3 regions of the Bradyrhizobium lablabi genome follow, and region 1 is predicted to be linked to each of the others. Evidence: predicted binding sites of a transcription regulator. Region 1 holds the regulator's gene; each other region holds the start of a gene.
What was found. The regulator LexA, encoded in region 1, represses DNA repair genes until DNA is damaged. The targets are predictions, from matches to a motif close to TGTTCNNNNTGTGTTCNG.
Positions count from the first base shown of each region.

Region 1 (7,379 bases):
TGTCTTTTGCGGCAACGCTCGGCCTCGTGGCGCTGGTGCAAATCGGCATGCCGCGTTTGTTTGCCTCGCCCGACAATTCGGCGACGGCAAAAGTGGCGCTATGGGGCGGCCGCGAGATCATGACGCTGGCGCTGGCCTCGCTGGTGGCGGGGTTTGCGACCACGCCCTATGCCGCCTTTCATTTCCACCGCGTCACGCCCTATGGCGTGCTCGCCAATCTCGCGGCGATGCCGGTAGTTTCAGCCGTGGTGATGCCGGCGGGCATGCTTGGCCTGCTCGCGATGCCGTTCGGCCTCGACGGTGTGTTCTGGTGGCTGATGGGCGTCGGCATCGACTGGATGATCGTGGTGACGGAGTGGGTCGCTCGCCTGCCGGGCGCGATCGGCCGCATGGCGGCGTTCGGGACCGGGCCCATGATCGCGGCGAGCGCGGGGATCATCCTGCTCGGGCTGTTGCGGACGCCGCTGCGCTGGTCGGGTGCGGCCGTGCTGGTGCTCGCCACGGTGTGGGCGCTCGCCGTGCCGCAGCCGGATATCCTGATTTCCGGCGACGGCCACAATGTCGGCGTCCGCGGCAAAGACGGCCGGCTGCATCTGATGCGGACCGGAAAGGACACGTTCTTAATGAAGGAATGGCTCGCCGCCGATGCCGACGAGCGGCAGCCTGTCGATGCTTCCCTGGCAGAGGGCGTCTCCTGCGATGATTCAGGCTGCGTGGCGCAGCTCGCCGATGGCGGTTTTGTCGCGCTGTCGCTCAAGCCCGAGGGGCTCGCCGACGACTGCGCCCGCGCTACGCTCTTGGTGGCCGCGCGGCAAACGCCGCCGGCGTGCGCGTCCCTCGTGATCGACCGCGATCGCTTGCAGCGACAAGGCACCATCGCGCTCCGACGGACCGGAGCCGGATTTGCGGTCGAGGCGGTGAGGCCGAAGGGTTATGACCGGCCGTGGTCGCCCGCGGTCGCAGGCGATAGCGAGACCGAGGCGGCGCTCGTTCGTCCCGCGGCTGTGCCGAAGGCCGTGGACGCGACGCCGGCGGAGGCCGATCAGCAGGGGGAGGAGTGAGGTGGACACGTCTCTTCTCCTCATCCTGAGGAGCGGCCTCTTGGCCGCGTCTCGAAGGATTAGGCCCGCACTGGGGCCTCATGGTTCGAGACGGCGCAAGGGCGCCTCCTCACCATGAGGAGAGAGGAAGTTCAATACTTCCGATAAAGCCCGATCAGCTTGCCCTGAATCTTGACCCGGTTGGGCGGCAGGATGCGGACCTCATAGGAGGTGTTGGCGGGCTCGAGCGCGATCGAGGCGCCGCGGCGGCGGAAGCGTTTTAGGGTGGCTTCCTCGTCGTCGATCAGCGCCACCACGATGTCACCGGTCTCGGCCGTCTCGTTGCGCTGGATCAGCGCCATGTCGCCGTCGAGGATGCCGGCATCGACCATGGAATCGCCGCGCACTTCGAGCGCGTAATGCTCGCCGGAGCCGAGCATGTCCGGCGGCACGCTGATGGTGTGGCTTCTGGTCTGCAGCGCCTCGATCGGCGTACCGGCGGCGATCCGGCCCATCACGGGGACCGCGACCGGACGGCTGCCATCATCATCCGCGCCGACGCTCGAAGAGCGCACCTTGCCGAGCGTGCCTTCGATGACCGAGGGCGTAAAGCCGCGGCGGCTGTTGCCGTTACCGGCGGCCGAAAGCTCCGGCAGCTTGATGACCTCGATGGCGCGGGCGCGGTTAGGCAGGCGGCGGATAAAGCCGCGTTCTTCCAGCGCGGTGATCAGGCGATGGATGCCGGACTTCGAGCGCAGATCGAGCGCGTCCTTCATCTCGTCAAAGGAAGGCGGGACGCCTGATTCCTTCAGGCGTTCGCTGATGAATCGCAGGAGTTCATATTGTTTGCGCGTGAGCATCTCGAGCGTTCCTCAGTTTGATCATGTTGATTGATTCCGAGACGTCTCTAGGAAAGACCCTTGGCGAAACACGAAGGGGAGCCAGCTCCCATTTGTAGACACCAAGACTCGAAACAAATCATGAACGGACACTATATGTTCCATATGTGTTCCGCAACCACTTAATTAATCGTCAACGAGGCAGCTTTTGTCGGAACCGCGGCCCTGAGACGTCAGTCCGGAAGCCGCAGGATGTCGCAAGCCGAGCCCGCTTTAGCTGCGGGCGCAAACGGCGGACGTATCACAAGTGCCCGTGCCGCAGCGAGATTCGCAAGCAGCGAAGAATCCTGATGGTTGACCGGCGTGGCGATCAGTTTGCCGTCGTCGCGCACCTCAAGCCGTGCGCGCAGATAGTCTTCGCGCTGGTCGTTGGCGACGACGTCGCGTCCGAGCAACGCGGTTTCTCGCGCGTGGTGGATGTCGGCGCGGCCCGACAATGTGCGAATCAGCGGCACCAGGAACAGGAACGCGCAGACATAGGACGAGACGGGATTGCCGGGCAGGCCGATCACCCGCATCGCGCCGAGTCGTCCGTGCATCATCGGCTTGCCCGGCCGCATCGCGATCCGCCAGAAGGCCATCGTGACGCCTTCGGCCTCCAGCGACCGCTTGACGAGGTCGTGGTCGCCGACCGACGCGCCGCCGGTGGTGATGAGAATGTCGGCGCCAGCCTCGCGGGCGCGGCGGATGCCTTGCGTGGTGGCCTCCACGGTATCGGCGGCAATGCCGAGGTCGACGGTCTCGGCACCCTCGGCGCGCGCCAGCGCCCGCAGTGCATAGCCGTTGGAATAGACGATCTGGCCCGGGCCGGGGGTCTGGCCCGGCATCACCAGTTCATCTCCGGTCGCGAGCAGGGCGACCTTCGGCCGGCGGCGCACGGCGAGGGTCGGGTAGTTCATGCCGGCGGCGAGCGAGAGATCGCGGTCGGCGAGACGCGTCCCCTTGGCCAGCAGCACATCGCCCTTTTTGAAGTCGATGCCGGCGGGGCGGATATGCCGTCCAGCGACCGCGGCTTCCGTGATCGTGATGCCGCCATCCTCGGCGACCGTATCTTCCTGGATCACGACGGCATCGGCGCCGTCGGGGATCACGCCGCCGGTGAAAATCCGCACCGCCTCTCCCTTACCGACCGTTCTTTCGAACGGCCGGCCGGCCGCGACCTCGCCGGTGACCTTGAGCCGCGCGGCGACCGCAGACGCATCGGCCGACCTCACCGCATAGCCGTCCATCGCCGACATCGCCTGCGGCGGCTGGGTGCGCAGCGCCGCGACGTCGCGCGCGAGCACGCGATGATGGGCCGCGTCGAGCGCGACCATTTCCTCAAGGAGCGGCTCGGCGCCCGCGAGCACCGCCGCTAGCGCCTCAGTGACCGGCATCAATGCCACGGTATCACTCCCTAAATCCCAAGCGCGGCCAGCGCCCGGGCGACGTCATCGGACGACGTCACCTGAACCGCCGTCAAGCCCCGCGCCCGCGCCCCTTCGACGTTCTCGGCGAGATCATCGAAGAACAGGATGCGCGAGGCAGGAACGCCGATCGCGTTGACCACATGATCATAGGCCGCCGCATCCGGTTTCCGAAGCCCGATCGTGGATGACAAGAATATTTTACGGAAATGGCCGAGCAGGCCGGCGTATTTTACCGAGAAATATTCGACATGGGCATTGTTGGTATTGGAGAACACGTAGAGCGGCAGGTGTTTTGCCGCGCGCGCCAAAAGCGGTGCGATGCCGGGCATTTCGCCGGCAAAGATCGCGTTCCAGCCTTCCAGGAACTCCGCATCCGACAGTTTTATGCCGAGTGCTGCGCGCAAGGTTTCAAAATAGGCGGCGTCGCTGATCTTGCCGACCTCATGACGCCGATAGGCCTCGGCCCGAACGAAGCGTTTGACGATATCCTCAGGTTCGCAGCCGGCATGACCGGCCCAGCAGCTAATCGCCTTGCCGAAATCGATATCGAGCACGACGCGGCCGAGATCGAACAACAGCGCGTCGGCGGAGCCGGGAGAGAGTGGGGGGTGGGTCATTGGCGGTCGCATACAGAAAAGGAAGCGTATTGGCCGTCAATACCGATACGGCTCGATCTCCAGCAACGGAAACGCGCTGAACACGCTCGGCAAATTGGTCGGGCTCGCCGCGTGCAGATAGGATTTGTCGAGCTCGGCGAACGAGGTGAGGCCGAGTAGCCCGAGGCACCGGATCACTTCGTCCTCGAGCAATTCTAGCATCCGCACGATCCCGGCTTCGCCCTTGGCCGCGAGCGCCCAGCATTGCAGGCGCCCGATGCCGACGAGGTCGGCGCCGGAGGCGATCGCTTTCACGATATCGGTGCCGCGGCAGAACGAGCCGTCGACCATGATCTTCGCGCGACCGGCGACGGCGGCCACGACCTCGGGCAGCACCTGCATGGCGCCGCGACCGTGATCGAGCTGGCGGCCGCCGTGGTTGGAGACGTAGATCCAGTCGACGCCGTGATCGAGCGCGATCGCGGCATCCTCTGCCGTGGCGATGCCCTTGATCACCAGCGGTATCTTGAATTTGTCTTTTATCAATTTCACCGTGCGCCACTCGAGTCCCTTTTGAAAATCGCCACCGGTGGCGCGGACGCGGCTGGCGCGGACATAGCGTTTGGCGATGTCGCGCTCACGCCGGCTGTAATGGGCGGTATCGACGGTGAGACAGAACGCGGAATAGCCGCATGCGGTCGCGCGGTTGACGCAATCTTCGACATAGGCGTCGCCGCCGCGGACATAGAGCTGATACATTCTCAGAGCATCCGGCGCGGCCTCGGCGGTCTTCTCCAGGCCGGGCTCGGAGACCGAACTCAGCATATGGGCCGCGCCGAAGCTGCCGACCCCGCGCGCGACGCTCGCAGCCGCCCCGGGATCGAATAATTCGAGGGCGCCGACCGGCGCCAGCACCACCGGCAAGCGCAATTTGCGGCCGAACAATTCGACCGACGGATCGACCTTGGTGACATTGCGCAAGACCCGCGGCCGGAACGCGATCTCGTCGAGCGCCATGCGGTTGCGCCGCATCGTGGTCTCGGTCTCGGCGGCGCCGACGATATAGTCCCAGCAATTCTGGTTGAGGTTGGCGCGCGCCTTGCGCACGAATTCGTGTAGGTTCTGGAACTCTTCGCCGCTGGCGCCGAGCTCGACCGCCGGTGGGATGCGGGTCGCTTCGTTCATCAAATCCTCCCCTTCGAATGCCTTGCCTTTGTCATCGCCTATCGCGTCCTGCGCTTCCGCGCCATCCCGAAATTTGCCATGGCAGGTATCGGCGGGGCGGGAGCCCACCACCCATGTCGTCCCGGCCTTGAGCCGGGACCCATCGGTTTCAGTTGTTAGAAAGCCGTCTGGCCCCAGCGCTACATTGAGGAGCCGCGGCGCCGCGATGAGCGCAATTGCGCTCACGCTGGGGTCCCGGCTCAAGCCCGGGACGGCACCGGAGCTATTGCAGCGCCCACATGCTGTCACCGTAATTCTGATATAGTCAGCAGCGTCACGTGCAATTCGACGACGACGAATATCAGCAATCGGCGAGGGCATCATGAATTTTGTCACCGTTAAGAACGGGCCGATCGATCTCAACGTGGCCATCGAAGGTCGCGGCCCCTTGATCCTCTGCGTTCATGGCTTTCCCGAACTCTGGTATTCGTGGCGCCACCAGATCGCTCATTTTTCAGAGCTTGGATACCAGGTGGCGGCGCTCGACGTGCGCGGCTATGGCGGTAGCTCCAAGCCGCGCGAGATCGCGGCATATTCAATTCGCAATCTGGCGTCGGATGTTGCGGCCGCGATCGATCAACTCGGTGGTGGAACGGCCATCCTCTTCGGCCACGATTGGGGCGCGCCAATTGTGTGGAATACGGCACTCCTCCACCCAGGCAAAGTGAGAGCAGTCGCAGGGTTAAGTGTTCCATACGTTCCGAGGGGAGCCGCGCCGTTTATCGAAATGGCCAAGGCCTTGTACAAGGACCGCTTTTTCTATCAGCTCTATTTCCAGAAAGAGGGGGTGGCCGAAGCGGAGTTTGAGGCCGACATCCCCACCGGCTTGCGAAAGGCTTATTTTGCTCTCTCAGGCGCGGCGCCCCTCAATAAGTGGCTCGAACATAAGCCTACTGACGCGAAGCTATTGGATGGATTGATCGATCCTCAACCGTTTCCCGATTGGCTCAGCGAGAAGGATTTGCAGGTCTACGCTGAAGCATTTCGAGCGGGTGGCTTTCGCGGTCCGCTCAATCGCTATCGGGCGCTGAACATTGATTTTGAGGAAATGGCGGACTTCGCCGGAAAGCCCGTGACGCCACCGTCATATTTTATCGGCGGCGAGCGTGACGCGGTTCGCGCTTTCGTTCCGGGAACCGATCGGTATGCGAACCCGGGGATGGCCTGCTCCGACTTTCGTGGCTCCGCTATTCTGCCGGGCATCGGTCACTGGGTGCAGCAGGAAGCGCCACGAGAGACCAACGCGGCGCTCGAGGGTTTTTTGAAGGGAATTTAGAAAGACTCAGAGCTCCCGGGCGAGGGGCTGCAAGCCTCCTATATTCGGCTTTCCAATTTCAAAAAACCTGCGACAATCTTATTCGCCTGAAACCTAAAGTCGCTTCCACTGCTTGAAGGAGAATGGCCATGCCGCAATTCGTCATCGAAAGAAACATGCCGGGGGTCGGGAAACTCAGTCAAAATGATCTCAAAGCGGCGTCTCAGGGTTCATGTACAGTCATTCGAAATCTTGGCCCGGAAATTCAGTGGGTGCACAGCTACGTCACCGACGACAAGGTCTACTGTGTCTATCGGGCACCCAGCGAGGATCTCATTCGCAAGCACGCCGAAACCGCTGGTTTCCCAGCGAACAGCATTGCGCGCGTGCGCGCGACCATCGATCCGACGACCGCTGAATAACGCGGCTTGAGGCGGCTGGAAGTAGGGCGGATTAGCGATAGCGTAATCCGCCGTTACGCCGGCCCGAGATGGCGGATTACGCTGACGCTAATCCGCCCTACGTGCTGCCATCACGGTTGGCCATCGCGAACGGGTCGACGGCCCATGCGTTGCCGCCTGCGATGCAACTGTTGAAGGCGGCAAGCCACTGATCGATTGGCATCAGACGTACGCCACCCTTGTCCTCAGGACCGATCGCTTCGCTGACGAACGGCATTCGATCAGCCGGGCGACGCACCACTTGAGCGATATGATTGATACCTCGCGTGCGAGGGAAGTTTGTCTCCCAACCAAAGGTTCCAAGGTTGAGCCCGATGGTTGCGTAATTTGGCAATGTCGCAACCGTGATTTCACAACCAGTAAGAAGGGTTGGCGTGCGAGATTCGATTTCCGACACGATTCGATCAGACCACGCCACGCAGGCGCCGATATCGGCGGCATCGAAGATATCTTTGCCCGCGGCGCTATTCTGCGCTCGCATGGCCTCCGTCAGTA
Region 1 is NZ_LT670844.1:7,639,542-7,646,920, forward strand. Features, by position in the region: gene B5526_RS35815 (ComEC/Rec2 family competence protein) at 1-1,061, shown strand, start outside; gene lexA (transcriptional repressor LexA) at 1,193-1,900, opposite strand; gene B5526_RS35825 (molybdopterin molybdotransferase MoeA) at 2,113-3,324, opposite strand; gene B5526_RS35830 (HAD family hydrolase) at 3,336-3,965, opposite strand; gene B5526_RS35835 (alpha-hydroxy acid oxidase) at 4,002-5,129, opposite strand; gene B5526_RS35840 (alpha/beta fold hydrolase) at 5,491-6,444, shown strand; gene B5526_RS35845 (DUF4242 domain-containing protein) at 6,573-6,845, shown strand; gene B5526_RS35850 (hypothetical protein) at 6,943-7,379, opposite strand, start outside.

Region 2 (7,379 bases), 3.6 Mb from region 1:
ACTGAACGGATTGGAGAACTGGCCCATACTCTGAGCAATGTTGCCGGAGCAAGCCCCAAGCAGGGGCGCGCCGAGAATCAAGCCAACGGCCGTCCGCCGGGTTACCCTCGACGACTGAGGCCCTGAAGGCCCAGGTTTGGGTTTGAGCGGCCCCACCATCGCATCTCTTCTCTCGACCGACCGAAATCGGCCAGAACGTCCACCTCCCGATGATCAGGAGGGTGGATTCAGGCATATTGTCGGCGAATAGTTAACCAAAACAAAAGGATTATGGCCTTGCAAAGCGGGCAAGGGTTGCAGGGTCCTGTTCCCCTATCCCGTCGCGCGGCCGGCATCCGTAGCGTGCACCGTTATGGCGTAAGCGTGGCGTCCCCTTGAGCCTATTCGTTTGTCGCGTTTTCTTCACGCGAACCGGTATCCACTTCGCTCGAAAACGCTCTAGATTGGGATTATGCGCGCAAAAGCGGCTTCGATAAATAGAACTGACAGCGAGGGGGAAGCCTCGGCGCGGACATTTTCCGTGGGCGGTAATATCCTGACGGCGCCGAGGGCGGTTCCGGGCTTGCATCTGGTGGCAACCCCGATCGGCAATCTCGGCGACATTACGCTGCGCGCGCTGGAGACGCTGGCCGGCGTCGACATCATCGCCTGCGAAGATACCCGCATCACCCGAAGGCTGACCGAGCGCTATGCGATCTCGGCGCAGCTAAAGCCCTATCACGAGCACAACGCAGCGCTGGCGCGGCCAAAGATCCTGGAGCGGCTGGCGCAGGGCGCTTCCATCGCGCTGGTCTCGGATGCCGGCACGCCCTTGATTTCCGATCCCGGCTTCAAATTGGTGCGCGAGGTCTGCGCCGCCGGTTTTCCGGTGATCGCACTGCCGGGCCCGTCGTCGGTGCTGACCGCTTTGTCGGTTGCGGCGCTGCCGACCGACCGGTTTTTCTTCGAGGGATTCTTGCCGCCGAAGGAGACCGCGCGCCGCGCGCGACTGGCAGAACTTTCGCGGATCGACGCGACGCTCGTGATGTTCGAATCCGGAAACCGCGTCCAGGCAACGCTTGCCGATCTCGCCGATATCATGGGCACGCGCGATGCTGCGATTTGCCGCGAGCTGACAAAAATGCACGAAGACGTCCGCCGCGCGCCGGTCTCAGAACTCGCCAAGGCGGCGGACACGCTTGAGACGCGCGGCGAATTCGTGCTGGTGATCGGCCCGCCCGCAGGCGCCCAGATCATGGCTGCGGATGCGCTCGACGATCTCTTGCGGTCGTCGCTGCAACGCGACAGCGTCAAGGATGCGGTGGCGCACGCGGTCGAATTATCAGGCCGGCCGCGCCGCGAAATCTATGCCCGGGCGCTCGAGCTCGCCAAGGAAACTGAAAAGGAAATCACCGCGAAGGGCGACGATGGCCAAGACTGACACGAAGACGGACGGTGCCGCTCCGCCCGACAAGGCCGCAAAACTCGCCTCGCCCGCGCGCGTCGCCGCGTTCCGCACCGGTCTTTCCGCCGAAGCCCGTGCGGCCGCCTATCTCATGGCAAAAGGCTATCGCATATTGGCAAAGCGGTTTCGCACCCCCCATGGCGAGATCGACATCGTGGCGCGGCGGCGCAATCTGCTGGCCTTTATCGAGGTCAAGGCCCGCGCCTCTCTCGACGAGGCCGCCTATGCGGTGACGCCGCGCCAGCAGCAGCGCATCATCGATGCCGCGCAAGGCTGGCTGGTGGCGCATCCCGAACATGCCGAATTTGAGCTCCGTTTCGACGCCATGCTGATTGCGCCGCGGCGTTTGCCGCGCCATCTGTTGGCGGCATTCGACGCCAGCACTTGAAAGCTCCCTTCAACAGAACGAACTTGCGGGCCCACACATGAAATTGAACGTCGCCGTCCAGATGGACCCCATCGCGCGCATCAACATCCGCGGCGATTCGACCTTCGCGCTGCTATTGGAGGCGCAGAAGCGCGGCCATGGGCTGTCTTATTACACCCCCGACAATCTCTCGCTGCGCGGCGACGAGCTGGTAGCTCCGATCCAGTTGCTCACCGTGCGCGACGAGCCCGGCGATTATTTCACCCTCGGCGAACCGCGCCGCCAGCCGCTTTCCGCCTTCGACGTCATCCTGCTGCGGCAGGACCCGCCATTCGATCTCGCCTACATCACCTCGACGCATCTTTTGGAACGGCTTCACCCGAAGACGCTGGTCGTGAACGACCCCGCAAGCGTCCGCAACGCGCCGGAAAAACTGTTCGTGATGAATTTCCCGCAGCTGATGCCGCCGACCTTGATCTCGCGCGACCTCGACGAGATCAATTCGTTCCGCGACGAGCACGGCGCGGTGGTGATGAAGCCGCTGCACGGCCATGGCGGCGCCGCGGTGTTTCGGATCATGCCGCAGGACATGAATTTCGGTTCGCTGTTCGACATGTTTTCGGTGACGTTTCGCGAGCCCTGGGTGATCCAGCGCTTTCTTCCCGAGGTCAAGCACGGCGACAAGCGCATCATCCTGGTCGACGGCGAATTCGCCGGCGCCGTCAACCGCGTGCCGGCGGCCGATGATCTGCGCTCCAACATGGTGCGCGGCGGCGCCGCGCAATCAACCGAACTGACCGATCGCGAGCGCGAAATCTGCACGACCATCGGACCAAGCTTGCGCGAGCGCGGGCTGTTGTTCGTCGGCATCGACGTCATCGACGGCAACCTCACCGAGATCAACGTCACCTCGCCGACCGGCATCCGCGCCATCGCCCGGCTCGGCGGCCCGGATGTCGCGGCGAAGATCTGGGACGCGATCGAGAAGAAGCGGAGCGGAAAATAATTCTCTTCGTTTCGTTATGCAGGTGACACGTCTGTGTCGCACGCTTTCCGTTGCCCGCCTTCCAAAGGCCTAAAAGTGGTCGCAAGTTGGGCGTGGCCCGGCGGCGGAATCCGCCCGGGTAACAAACTAAAATTCCATAAAAAAATGGAGGAACAACGCATGACATACGATGTTTCGCGAAGGTCCCTGCTTGGGCTCGGTGTAGGCCTCGGCGCGACCGCTTTGATGGGCGGCAGCGCGCTGGCGCGGGCCCCCAAGCTCAACACGCAGCCATCTTATTTCTACCGGTTCAATCTGGGTGGCGCCCAGGTCACGGTGGTTTCCGACGGCCCTCTGCCGCTTGGCCCTCCCAAGGGCACCTTCGTCGGCATACCGGATGAAGACATCAAGAAGATGCTCACCGACAACTTCCTGTCACCCGACAATATCGTGCTCGAACAAAACTCGCCGATCGTGAACATGGGCGACAAGCTCGTGCTGTTCGACACCGGCATGGGGACGTCGAAAGCGTTCGGGCCGACCACCGGCCGGCAGCAGAAGAGCATGGCGGAAGCCGGCATCAAGCCGGAAGAGATCGACGCGGTGGTGTTCACGCACGCCCATATCGATCATATCGGCGGCGTGGTCGACGACAGCGGCAAGGTGCTGTTCCCGAACGCGCAGTTCTACATCGCGCAGAGCGATTTTGACTACTGGACCGATGAGGGCAAGATGGGCAGCCCTCTAAAGGATTTCGTCGTTCACGCCCGCAAGAACCTGCTGCCGGTGCGCGACCGCCTGGTGTTTTACAAGGACGGCCAGGAAGTCCTGCCCGGCGTCACGGCGATGGCCGCGCCCGGACACACCGTGGGTCACCACATCTTCATGATCACCTCGGACGGCAAGTCCATGGCCTTCCTCGGCGACCTCACCCACCACCAGATTTTGCTATTGGAAAAGCCGCGGATGCAATTCTCCTACGACACCGATCCGAAGCAGGCAGCCGAATCGCGCGTGAAGATGTTGGACATGCTGGCGGCGAACAAGATCCCCGTGATGTCCTACCACTATCCGTGGCCGGGCTATGGCCACGTCGTCAAGACCGGCGAGGGTTTTCACTATATCGCCGAGCCGATGAACATGATTCTCTGAACGGATGGTGCCCAGGGGCAGCCGGTGAGGCTGCCCCTGCACGGCCTTCAGTTTTGTTCACTAAATGTTCTTGCATTTGTCGCTGCCTTGGCCTACTCTGAGTTGCAGGAGTTGGGCCGGATGCAACCGCGAGTTCCAAGCGTCACCTTTGGGGAGATTGCAGCCCGCGTGGCCGGCCTAGAGGCAGGCCGAAGATGACGCTACGCCGCGTGCTGAAAAGTCTGACGCCTCCCATCATCGGCGATTTGCTTCATGGTGGGTGCCCCTATGTCTCCTGGTCAGCGGCCAGCGAAAGTGCTTCCTCCTATTCGGACCAGGCGCTCAACGCCTTCAAGGTCGCTCGCCGGATGCCAGGTTCCGTGGAGGGGGCGCTATTGCGCACCAATCTTCTGTACCTGATTGCGCTGGCGTGCGGGAAACCCGATCTGTCCATCGTCGATTTTGGCGGCTCGACGGGAGAGTTGGGCGCAGACTTCCTCATTGCCTTTCCTGACGCCACCTACACCGTCGTCGAGAACCCCGCGATGGTTGCGATGATGAAAGGTCAGGGTCCGGTCGGCTTTGCGTGCACTCCACCGGCCGAATGCGACATCTTTTTCTCCAGCGGTGCACTCCAGTACATCGAGAACCCAACCGAGATTCTCACCGTTGCCTTTACCTCGGCACGGCGCTCCGTCGTCCTCATGCGCAACTCGTTTGCGGACGAAGACATCTATCGCGTCCAACGCTCGAGGCTCTTCGCTAACGGAAGCGGCCCAATTCCGGAAGGCTACAAGGACCGCACGGTGCGGTATCCTCATCGAACGATGAAGGAAGGTTCGATCGTCGAGATCGCGCGCCAGTATGGCTTCCGCTGCGTCACGCGGATTGCAGAGGCCGACACGGACGCCCTGCCATACGCAGGAAAGGTCTACGGCACGCAGTTGGTCTTCCTGCGTTAGGCCTTCACGCCGGAGGCCCGTCGGAGCGCTCGACGCCTGTTCCCTTAATGTTCTTGCGGTCGCCTGCGCTTTCCGCTACCCTCGATTGCAGCAGAGGGGCGGAATGGTCGCGCGGGTTTCCACGGTAGCTTTTGAGGGGATCGAAGCCCGCGCCGTCGACGTGCAGGTGCAGGTCGCGCCTGGGCTACCGGCGTTTGCGATCGTCGGCCTGCCGGACAAGGCGGTGTCGGAAGCCCGCGAGCGGGTCCGTTCGGCGCTGATCGCCTCTGGACTGGCGCTGCCCGCGCGCCGCATCACCGTCAATCTGGCGCCGGCCGATTTGCCGAAGGAAGGCAGCCATTACGATCTCCCGATCGCGCTCGGCCTGATGGCGGCGATCGGCGCGATACCGCCCGACGCGCTTTCCGGTTTTACGGTACTCGGTGAACTCGGCCTCGATGGATCGATCGCGCCGGTTGCGGGCGTATTGCCGGCGGCGATCGGCGCCAATTCGCGCGACGAGGGCCTGATTTGCCCGGCGGCTTGCGGCGCGGAAGCGGCCTGGGCGAGCCCGGATATCCAGATCGTGGCGGCGAATTCGCTGATCCAGATCGCTAATCATTTTAGGGGCACGCAGGTGCTGTCGCGGCCACAGCCGAAAGTGCATGAGGCCGAGGCCAACCTCTTAGACCTGCGCGACATCAAGGGCCAGGAGAGTGCAAAACGCGCGCTCGAGATCGCAGCCGCCGGCGGGCATCATTTGCTGATGATCGGGTCGCCCGGCGCCGGCAAGTCGATGCTCGCCGCCCGGCTGCCCTCGATCCTGCCGCCGCTGTCGCCGTCGGAATTGCTCGAAGTATCAATGATCGCCTCCGTCGCCGGCGAGATCGAGGGCGGCGCGCTGACCGCGCGGCGGCCGTTCCGCGCCCCCCATCATTCCGCCAGCATGGCGGCGCTCACCGGCGGCGGCATGCGCGCCAAGCCGGGCGAGATTTCGCTGGCCCATCAGGGCGTCCTGTTCCTCGACGAATTGCCGGAGTTCGATCCCCGCGTGCTGGATTCGCTGCGCCAGCCGCTCGAAAACGGCGAGGTCGCGGTGTCACGTGCCAATCATCGCGTCACGTATCCGGCGCGTTTCATGCTGGTCGCCGCGATGAATCCGTGCCGCTGCGGCCATGCCTATGAGCCCGGCTATTCCTGCAGGCGCGGCCGCATCGAACGCTGCACGGGCGATTATCAGGCGCGCATTTCGGGCCCGCTGATGGACCGCATCGATCTGCGGATCGAGGTGCCGGCGGTGACCGCTTCTGACCTGATCCTGCCGCCGCCGACGGAAGGCTCGGCAGAGGTGGCCGCGCGCGTTGCCGCCGCGCGCGACGTGCAGCTGGCGCGTTATGCTGCGGCCGGCCTGCCGCATATCCGCACCAACGCGGAAGCCCCCGCCTCGGTGCTGGAGACGATCGCGCAACCGGACGCGCAGGGCCAAAAGCTCCTGCGCGACGCCGCCGAAACCATGCGGCTGTCGGCGCGCGGTTATCACCGCGTGCTGCGCGTCGCCCGCACGCTCGCCGACCTCGACGGTGCCGAAAAAATCGGCCGGCTGCATCTCGCCGAAGCTTTGTCGTATCGCGCGCTCGCCGACGATGTCAGGCGCGCGGCCTGAATAGCCGCGACAACGCGCGTCAACCAGGCGGTAACCAGTCTCGTTTACGCTTCGCAAACCATAGACCGTGCGTCCGCACTGGTTTTTCGGCGAGCGAGCGTATCATGTTGCGTTTCAAGATCCTGGCTTCGGCCGTTCCACTGTTGATTGCCGCCGTTTTCGCGCGCGGCGGGTTATTGCCGCCCAGCCACCCCTGTATCGCGATCGCCGACACCTCGGTCCAGATCGCCGAGCTGCCTTGGCATGCCGACCTCCGCGTCAGCTTCACCAACAATCCGGCATTCGCCACGGTGCGGGTCCAGATATCTGACAGCGCCGAGGCCGCCGATTTCGCCGTGGTCGATGACGTCGATACCGCGGAGGGTGGCGCTTGCGAGGCCAATCCGGCAACAAGGTCCGTCGAGATCTCCGCACGTCCCTCGGCCGATGTGCCCGTGATCTATCTTTCGCATGACGGCCCCGCCGATTACCGCATTTTCGTGCAATCGAAGACATTTTCGGCGCGCGACGCGGCAGCCCTGGTCGTCGGCGCCGGCGGCGCACATCGCAGGCTCCAAGCTGCCTCGCTTTAGAGGTTTAACCTTCGGTTAACCCTGTTCGCATCGCACCGCGCAAAGCCGCCCGGCCTCAAACACTTTGCAAGGTCGCCGTCGCATCGTCACCCCGCAAAGCACACACGCGCGAAGCGAAACGCAATCCTCAAGGCAATCTCAGGGTAGTTACGCGATGGGGCGGGTTTTCCGGATCAAGTTGCACATTCGCCGTTTCAGCCGGCGCCATCCGTGGCTCATCTTTGCGGTCCGCTCGTTCATGATCTTCTCCGCCGCATTCGGCGGCGCCTATGGCTT
Region 2 is NZ_LT670844.1:4,044,291-4,051,669, forward strand. Features, by position in the region: gene B5526_RS18815 (penicillin-binding protein activator) at 1-159, opposite strand, end outside; gene rsmI (16S rRNA (cytidine(1402)-2'-O)-methyltransferase) at 452-1,420, shown strand; gene B5526_RS18825 (YraN family protein) at 1,407-1,832, shown strand; gene gshB (glutathione synthase) at 1,870-2,817, shown strand; gene B5526_RS18835 (MBL fold metallo-hydrolase) at 2,977-3,948, shown strand; gene B5526_RS18840 (hypothetical protein) at 4,143-4,889, shown strand; gene B5526_RS18845 (YifB family Mg chelatase-like AAA ATPase) at 4,993-6,531, shown strand; gene B5526_RS18850 (hypothetical protein) at 6,636-7,103, shown strand; gene B5526_RS18855 (PAS domain-containing hybrid sensor histidine kinase/response regulator) at 7,258-7,379, shown strand, end outside.
Region 2: the regulator LexA is predicted to act here: its motif matches at 4,927-4,944, upstream of B5526_RS18845 (YifB family Mg chelatase-like AAA ATPase).

Region 3 (7,379 bases), 2.1 Mb from region 1:
TTTTGCGGAATGCGGAAGTCCAGTATGTTTGTCGAAATGCCGCTCGACAATCGCACGGTCAAAATATCAGCGGCCCTTGCCGCCTCCTTTGGCTTTCTCAGGCCGCTTGAAACGTCACCGCGATTGAGACGACTTAAAATTTCGTCGCGGCTGATCGTTTTGTAACATTGAACCCAAGATACGTCAATATGGCTGACATAAATTTTTCAAGACCCGCGCCCGACGCTGATTCGTGGCCGACCGACGGACGGTCCCCTGAAATGGGGGGCGCCGATTTGCGCTGGGATATCATCGAGCTGTTGTTCTTCGCCTACCGCGATTTCGTCGGCGACGCCGACCATGAGCTCGAGGCGTTCGGGTTCGGCCGGGCCCATCACCGGGTGCTGCATTTCGTCCGCCGCTATCCCGGTTTGAAGGTGGCCGACCTGCTCGACGTGCTACGTATTACAAAACAGTCGCTCGGGCGGGTGCTCAAGCAATTGCTCGACGAAGGCTATATCGTGCAGAAGACCGGCAATAACGACCGCCGGCAGCGCCTTCTTTTCGCCACCGCCAAGGGCGAGGCGCTGGTCGGCAAGCTCGCCGGCCTGCAGACCGACCGCATCAACCGCGCGCTGCGCCAGATCGAGCCTGCGGCCGCGGATACCGTCCGGCAGTTTCTCCGTGCGATGATCGATCGCGACGATCCCGACAAGGTGCTGGAAACGATCCTCGGATCAGGCGCCGCAAAGCCAAAGGAATGACTGTGCCCATGGCTGCCACCCTCGCTCGAACGCCGCCGCAACCGGCCGACGACGCCCCGCATATCCTGCTGGTCGATGACGACCGCCGCATCCGCGACCTGTTGTCGCGCTTCCTCTGCGGCGAAGGCTACCGCGTCACCACAGCGATGAGCGCCAGCGACGCCCGCGCCAAGCTGAACGGCCTGCATTTCGATCTTCTGATCCTCGACGTCATGATGCCCGGGGAGACCGGGTTCGATCTCGCCAGATTCATCCGCACATCGTCCTCGGTGCCGATTGTGATGCTCACCGCGCGCCATGAGGCCGAGGCGCGGATCGAGGGCCTGCAGATCGGTGCCGACGATTACGTGGCAAAGCCGTTCGAGCCGCGCGAATTGGTCTTGCGGATCGGCAACATCCTGAAACGCACCGCACCGGCGCCGGTGGAGACGCTGGAGCAGGTCGCGTTCGGGCCTTACGTCTATCATCTCGACCGCGGCGAATTGCGCCAGGGCGACGAGGCCATCCATCTCACCGACCGCGAGCGCGAGATGCTGCGGATTCTGGCGGTCGTGCCCGGCGAGACCGTGCCGCGCAGCGCATTGACCGGCGACGGCAGCGTCAACGAACGCGCCGTCGACGTCCAGATCAACCGGCTGCGACGCAAGATCGAACGCGATCCCGCCAATCCCTTGTTCCTGCAGGCGGTGCGCGGCATCGGCTATCGCCTGGTCGCTTCGCCCTGAGCCATTTCAGATGAGTACGCTCGACACCGGCCTGACGCTGATCCGCACTGCCGCTGGCCGTGTGTCCGCGGCCAATGGCTGGATGGGGAATGCGTTCAAGGGCTGGATGCCGACCGGGCTCTATGCCCGTGCGCTCCTGATCATGATCGTACCGATGGTGGTGCTGCAGTCGGTGGTGGCGTTCGTGTTCATGGAGCGGCACTGGAACACGGTGACACGGCATTTGTCGGCAGCGGTGGTGCAGGACGTTGCCGCCCTGATCGACGTCTACAAGGATTATCCGCAGGACAAGGACCGCGCGCAGATCCGGCGCATCGCCCAGCAGCGATTGGGCCTGGTGGTCGATTTCCTGCCCGTCGGCGACATGCCGCCGCCCGGCCCAAAGCCGTTTTTCTCGCTGCTCGACCAGACGCTGTCGGTGCAGCTCGGCCGGCAAATCGGAAAACCGTTCTGGATCGATACCGTCGGCCGTTCCAATCTGGTGGAAATCCGCATCCAGCTTGATGATGCCGTGATGCGCATCTTCGCCCTGCGCAGCGCGGCCTATGCCTCCAATTCGCAGATTTTTCTGTTCTGGATGGTCGGCACCTCCTCGATCCTCTTGATCGTCGCGGTGTTGTTCCTGCGCAACCAGATCAAGCCGATCCTGCGCCTGGCGGATGCCGCCGAAAGTTTTGGCAAGGGCCGCGAGGCGCCGAATTTTCGGCCCCGCGGGGCGCGCGAAGTCCGCCGCGCGGCGCAGGCATTCCTGGAGATGAAATCGCGCATCGAGCGCTCGATCGAGCAGCGCACCGCGATGCTGGCCGGCGTCTCGCACGATCTGCGCACCATCCTGACCCGCTTCAAGCTGGAGCTGGAATTGATCGGCGACAGTCCGGAAGTCGACGGCATGCGGCGCGATGTCGACGAGATGTCCGGCATGCTGGAGGATTACCTGGCATTCGCGCGCGGCGATTCCGGCGAGCAGGCGCAGCCGACCGACATGGCGATGGCGCTGGAGGAATTGCGCAGCGACGCCGAGCGCAACGGCCACATCGCCACCGTTGCGTTTCACGGCTTGCCGGTCGTGACGGTAAAACCGGCCTCGTTCAAGCGCTGCCTCGCCAACCTCGTCTCCAACGCGGCCCGCCACGCCAATGCGATCTCGATCACCGGCCACCGCGATCACCGCTATCTGACGGTCGCCGTCGACGACGACGGCCCGGGCATTCCGGTTTCGATGCGCGAGGAAGTGTTCAAGCCGTTCCTCCGCCTCGACGACGCCCGCAACCAGGATGAGGGCGGCACCGGCTTGGGGTTAGCCATCGCCCGCGACATCGCGCGCTCGCATGGCGGCGACATCATGCTCGGCGACAGCCCGATGGGCGGCTTGCGCGCGACGGTGAGGGTGCCGGTGTGAGGGCTCCCTCGCCCCGCTCTTGCGGGGAGAGGGTTGGGGTGAGGGGCTGTTTCCGCAAATTCTGCAGATGAAGCCTCCGCGGTGAGTCCCCCTCACCCGGCGCTACGCGCGCCGACCTCTCCCCGCAAGCGGGGCGAGGTGCACCGAGTTCACAGATACGCCGGTGTTTACTTCGGCAGCAGGCCCTTGAGCTTTTCGGCGTCCTTGATGTTGAGCTTGAAGCCGCCGGGCATCACGATGTCGCCGGGTTTCTGGCCCTCCTTGCAGGCCCCTAACCATTTCGCCTCGATCGTGGTCATCGCGTCGCGGTTCATGGCGGCGGAGCCGCCTTCGCTGTGCGAGGTGGTCTTGACGGTATAGGCGGAATTGAAATCCCCGGTGATATCGGCATGCGATGTCATCGAGACGCCCGCCACGCTGCAGATGGAGTCGGTGGTGTAGCCGGTCGCGGTTGGCTGGACATCGTTCTTGGAACAGATCTGCTTCGACATCGGCGCGAACGCGGTGCTCATCTCCTTGTCGGTGGTCTCGTCGGTGCAATGCTGCATGGTCATCTCCGGCAGCGTCGAACCGGTCTTGATGATCTTCATTTCCCACAGCCCGGCCTTGCGGATCGGCAGTTCCCCCGCACCCGCCTCGGGCGGGCGCAGCAGCGCCAACGCACAAACCGCAAGACAAGATGAAACAAGCTGTCGCGTCATGCTTCGCGCTCCCGCTCGGTCGCTTCGATCGGAAAAGGATTGGGCTTTAGTATTTGGTGACCAGCGGCTGCACGTCGGTGCCATACGGCACCCAGCGGCAGGCGAAGGAAATATAGCCGCCATACTGGGGATCCACCGCCAAAAACTTCACCACCTTGCCGTATTGCGCGCAGTGCGCGACCGCGAGCTGACGGACGTCGCTCTGCTGTGCCAGCGGATAGGCGATGATGCCGCCGGTGTCGTTGCCCTTGATCGCCGGGACCCAATCGGCCCGCGCCGGCGCTCCGGCAAGCATCACCATGGCAACCAGGCTCGCGGCTCCAATCATTCGCATCGCAGACTCCATTTCGCTTTGCGGCACTCTAGAGCCCATCTGTGGCCATGAAAAGAACGGCTGACGGCGCGGAATCGAGTTAGCCGCGAGGTGTTGCCGCGCTGCACTTGATTTCGTGCGGGCTTCGCGGCACCGTCCACTTGTTGGATCATCCGGCGGAATCCCCTATGCGCGTGCCCTTCAAATCCCTCAAAAATCTCACTATTGCGGCGCTCGGTGGGCTGTTCGGCCTGCTTGCCTTTGGTGAGACGGCCCAGGCTGCCTATCCCTGGGAATTGAATTTCGGGCTGTTCGGTCCGAATTATGACGGACGGGTCAAGCCCTGCGAGGCCGCGCTTGGCACCATTACCTCACAATTCCAGGAGAAAGAGAGCACCTTCTGGAATTCGGCGCTGCAAATCACGGCCTATGGCCAGATCCATGAGACCGCGTTCCGGCCCTGGCAATCCGACATCATTCCGCGCCGTTATTGCAGCGGCGAGGTCCAGCTTAGCGACGGCAGCCTGCACAAGGTCCATTTCTCGATCATCGAGGATGGCGGTTTTGCCGGCTTCGGCCAGGGCATCGAATGGTGCGTGACCGGCCTCGACCGCAATTGGGCCTATAATCCGAGCTGCAGGGCCGCCCGGCCCTGATCTCCCACCCTGGATCGTCATGCTCCGCGAAAGCGGGGCATCCAGTACTCCAGAGGCGGTGATGATTTCTCTCGTACGCCGCGGCGTACTGGATCGTCCGCTTTCGCGGACGATGACAGAAGAGGCTCCTTTAGCCTCCGCGCATTTTTGTTCTTGAAATGTTCCGCTCGTCTGCTAGGCTACCGGCGGGTTCCGAGTAAGAGGGCCCTAGTGGGGGCGTTGGCAATGTTTCGTTTTCTGTTGGTCTGGATTGGCCGGATTTTGATCTCGTTTGGCCTGATCGCGATTGGCGTGCTGGCATTTGCGGCGCTGATCGGCCTTGCGGCGGCGGGGACGGCCTTCGCGCAGGACCGCCGGCAGAATGCGCCCGGCGAATTCGATTATTATGTGCTGTCGCTGTCATGGTCGCCCTCGTTCTGCGAGGAGGCCTCCGAGCGCGGCAATGAAGGGCGCTCCCAGGCCCAATGCGGCGGGCGGCCGTTTTCCTTCGTGGTCCACGGCCTGTGGCCGCAATATGAGCACGGCTTTCCCGAATATTGCCAGAAGCCCTCGCCGCGGCTCGACCGCAATATCATGACCTCGATGCTGGACGAGATGCCGGCGCCCGGGCTGATCTACAACGAATGGGACAAGCACGGCACCTGCTCCGGCTTAAGCCCGCGGGCCTATTTCGAGACCATCCGCAAGGCGCGCTCGGCGGTGAAGATTCCGGAAGAATATCTGCAACTATCCGAGCCGAAGACGGTCGCGCCCGATGCGATCGAGGATGCCTTCATCAAGGCCAATCCGGGCCTGAGCAATTCCGCGATCGCGGTGACCTGCAACAGGAACCGGCTCAGCGAAGTACGCATCTGCCTGAGCAAGGATCTGCAGTTCCGCTCCTGCGAGGAAATCGACCGCCGCGGCTGCCGCCGCGACCAGGTGGTGATGCCGCCGATGCGGGGCGGCTAGGGCTTTCTCCGCCGTCATTGCGAGCCAACGGGTCGCGCGAATGCGCGCCCGATGACAGGCTCCGAAGCAATCCATCGTAACGGACAAAGAATGGATTGCTTCGTCGCTGCGCTCCTCGCAATGACGTGGTAACCCCTCTGCATGAACTACCGTCACGCCTTCCATGCCGGCGGCTTTGCCGACGTCATCAAGCACATCGTCCTGGTGCGGATCCTGACCTATCTGCAGGAGAAGCCGGCCGCGTTCCGCCTCATCGACACCCACGCCGGCGCCGGAATTTACGACCTCACCTCGGAGGAAGCCCGCCGCGGCGGCGAGTGGCTGACCGGCATCGCGCGGCTGATGCAGGCGCGCTTTTCGGAGGCGACGCTGCCGCTGCTAACGCCCTATCTCGACATCGTCAGGGCTTTCAACCCTAACCGCGACTTGCACGCCTATCCCGGATCGCCCTTGATCGCCCGCGCGCTGCTGCGGCCGCAGGATCGCCTCACCGCGTGCGAAGTCGAGCCGAAGGCGCGCAAGCAGTTGATCGGCGCGCTGCGCCGCGACACCCAGGCCCGCGTGGTCGACCTCGACGGCTGGCTGGCGCTGCCGGCCTTCGTGCCGCCGAACGAGCGGCGCGGCCTGGTGCTGGTCGACCCGCCCTTTGAGGCCAAAGACGAGTTCGAACGGTTGGCCTTTGGCTTTTCGCAGGCCTTCACGAAATGGCCGACCGGCAGCTATCTGTTGTGGTATCCGGTGAAGAGCCGGCGCGCCACCGACACCCTGGCCCGCCATGTCGCAGATATCGCCGGCGCCGGCAGGCCGGCGGCAAAATGTCTGCGGCTCGAGTTCAGCGTCGCGCCGCAGGCCGAAGGCGGCGGGCTCACTTCGGCGGGGCTTTTGGTCGTCAATCCGCCGTGGACGCTGATGGGCGAACTCAAGGCCATCCTGCCCGAACTGGAAAAGCCGCTCGGCCAGGGCGGCGCCGGCCGGTTCAGGCTCGAGACGCCCAAACCTTAGTCCGGTACCGGGGCGAGTCAGGTACCGGACGCTGGCCGCGAAAAGCCCGATTTGATCGTAGGCAATTTGCCGGGAACCGTATTATGCTTAAGTCCATTAGGACCGGCTTTACGTTCCGCTTCCGCGAATGGTAGCGGCGGAGTGACAAGGCCTCAAATTTTTTAAACGGCGGATCGACGCGGTCTGATCCACCCCTGTGGCCAAGCTTTCCGGCAGCGAATTTCCGGTCGGGCCGATACGCAAAGCAAGCGCGTAGCGGCGGGAGAGCAGTACGGGGGAGGAGTTTCCCGATGGCCATGACTGGTACGGTCAAGTTCTTCAACGGAGAGCGTGGCTATGGCTTCATCAAGCCCGATGACGGCGGCCGCGATGTGTTCGTTCACATCACCGCAGTCGAGCGGGCGGGATTGAAGGACCTGACCGAAGGACAGCGCATTACCTTCGAGGTCGAACCGGACAAGAAGGGCAAAGGCCCCAAGGCGGTCAACCTGGTGATTTCATCGTAAGTGCGCGGGCTCTGATCGTATCAAAGCCGCGATCCTTGTTTTGACGCGGTTTCTTCACGCGAACCGGTACCCACTTCGCTTGAAAACGCGCTTGTTTTTGACGCGTTTTCTTCACGCGAACCGGTACCCACTTCGCTTGAAAACGCTATGGGAAAAAAATCCCGGTCGCGAACAGGCGGCCGGGAGGTTGGGATTTGAGATTTTCTTGTTGCTATCAGAAATGATAGTTGACGCCGGCGCGCACCAATCCGAACCGGTAACCGTTGGTCATGCCGGTGACGACAAAATTGCTGTCGGCGAGATCGACGTAGAGATATTCGATCTTGGCGCTCCAGTTCTGGGCAAGGCCGAACTCGGCGCCGACGCCCGCGGTCCAGCCGGCG
Region 3 is NZ_LT670844.1:5,523,718-5,531,096, reverse strand. Features, by position in the region: gene B5526_RS25850 (MarR family winged helix-turn-helix transcriptional regulator) at 189-743, shown strand; gene B5526_RS25845 (response regulator) at 740-1,468, shown strand; gene B5526_RS25840 (ATP-binding protein) at 1,479-2,867, shown strand; gene B5526_RS25835 (DUF3617 domain-containing protein) at 3,035-3,568, opposite strand; gene B5526_RS25830 (hypothetical protein) at 3,615-3,902, opposite strand; gene B5526_RS25825 (hypothetical protein) at 4,070-4,537, shown strand; gene B5526_RS25820 (ribonuclease T2 family protein) at 4,763-5,488, shown strand; gene B5526_RS25815 (23S rRNA (adenine(2030)-N(6))-methyltransferase RlmJ) at 5,630-6,490, shown strand; gene B5526_RS25810 (cold-shock protein) at 6,781-6,996, shown strand; gene B5526_RS25805 (outer membrane protein) at 7,211-7,379, opposite strand, start outside.
Region 3: the regulator LexA is predicted to act here: its motif matches at 4,686-4,703, upstream of B5526_RS25820 (ribonuclease T2 family protein).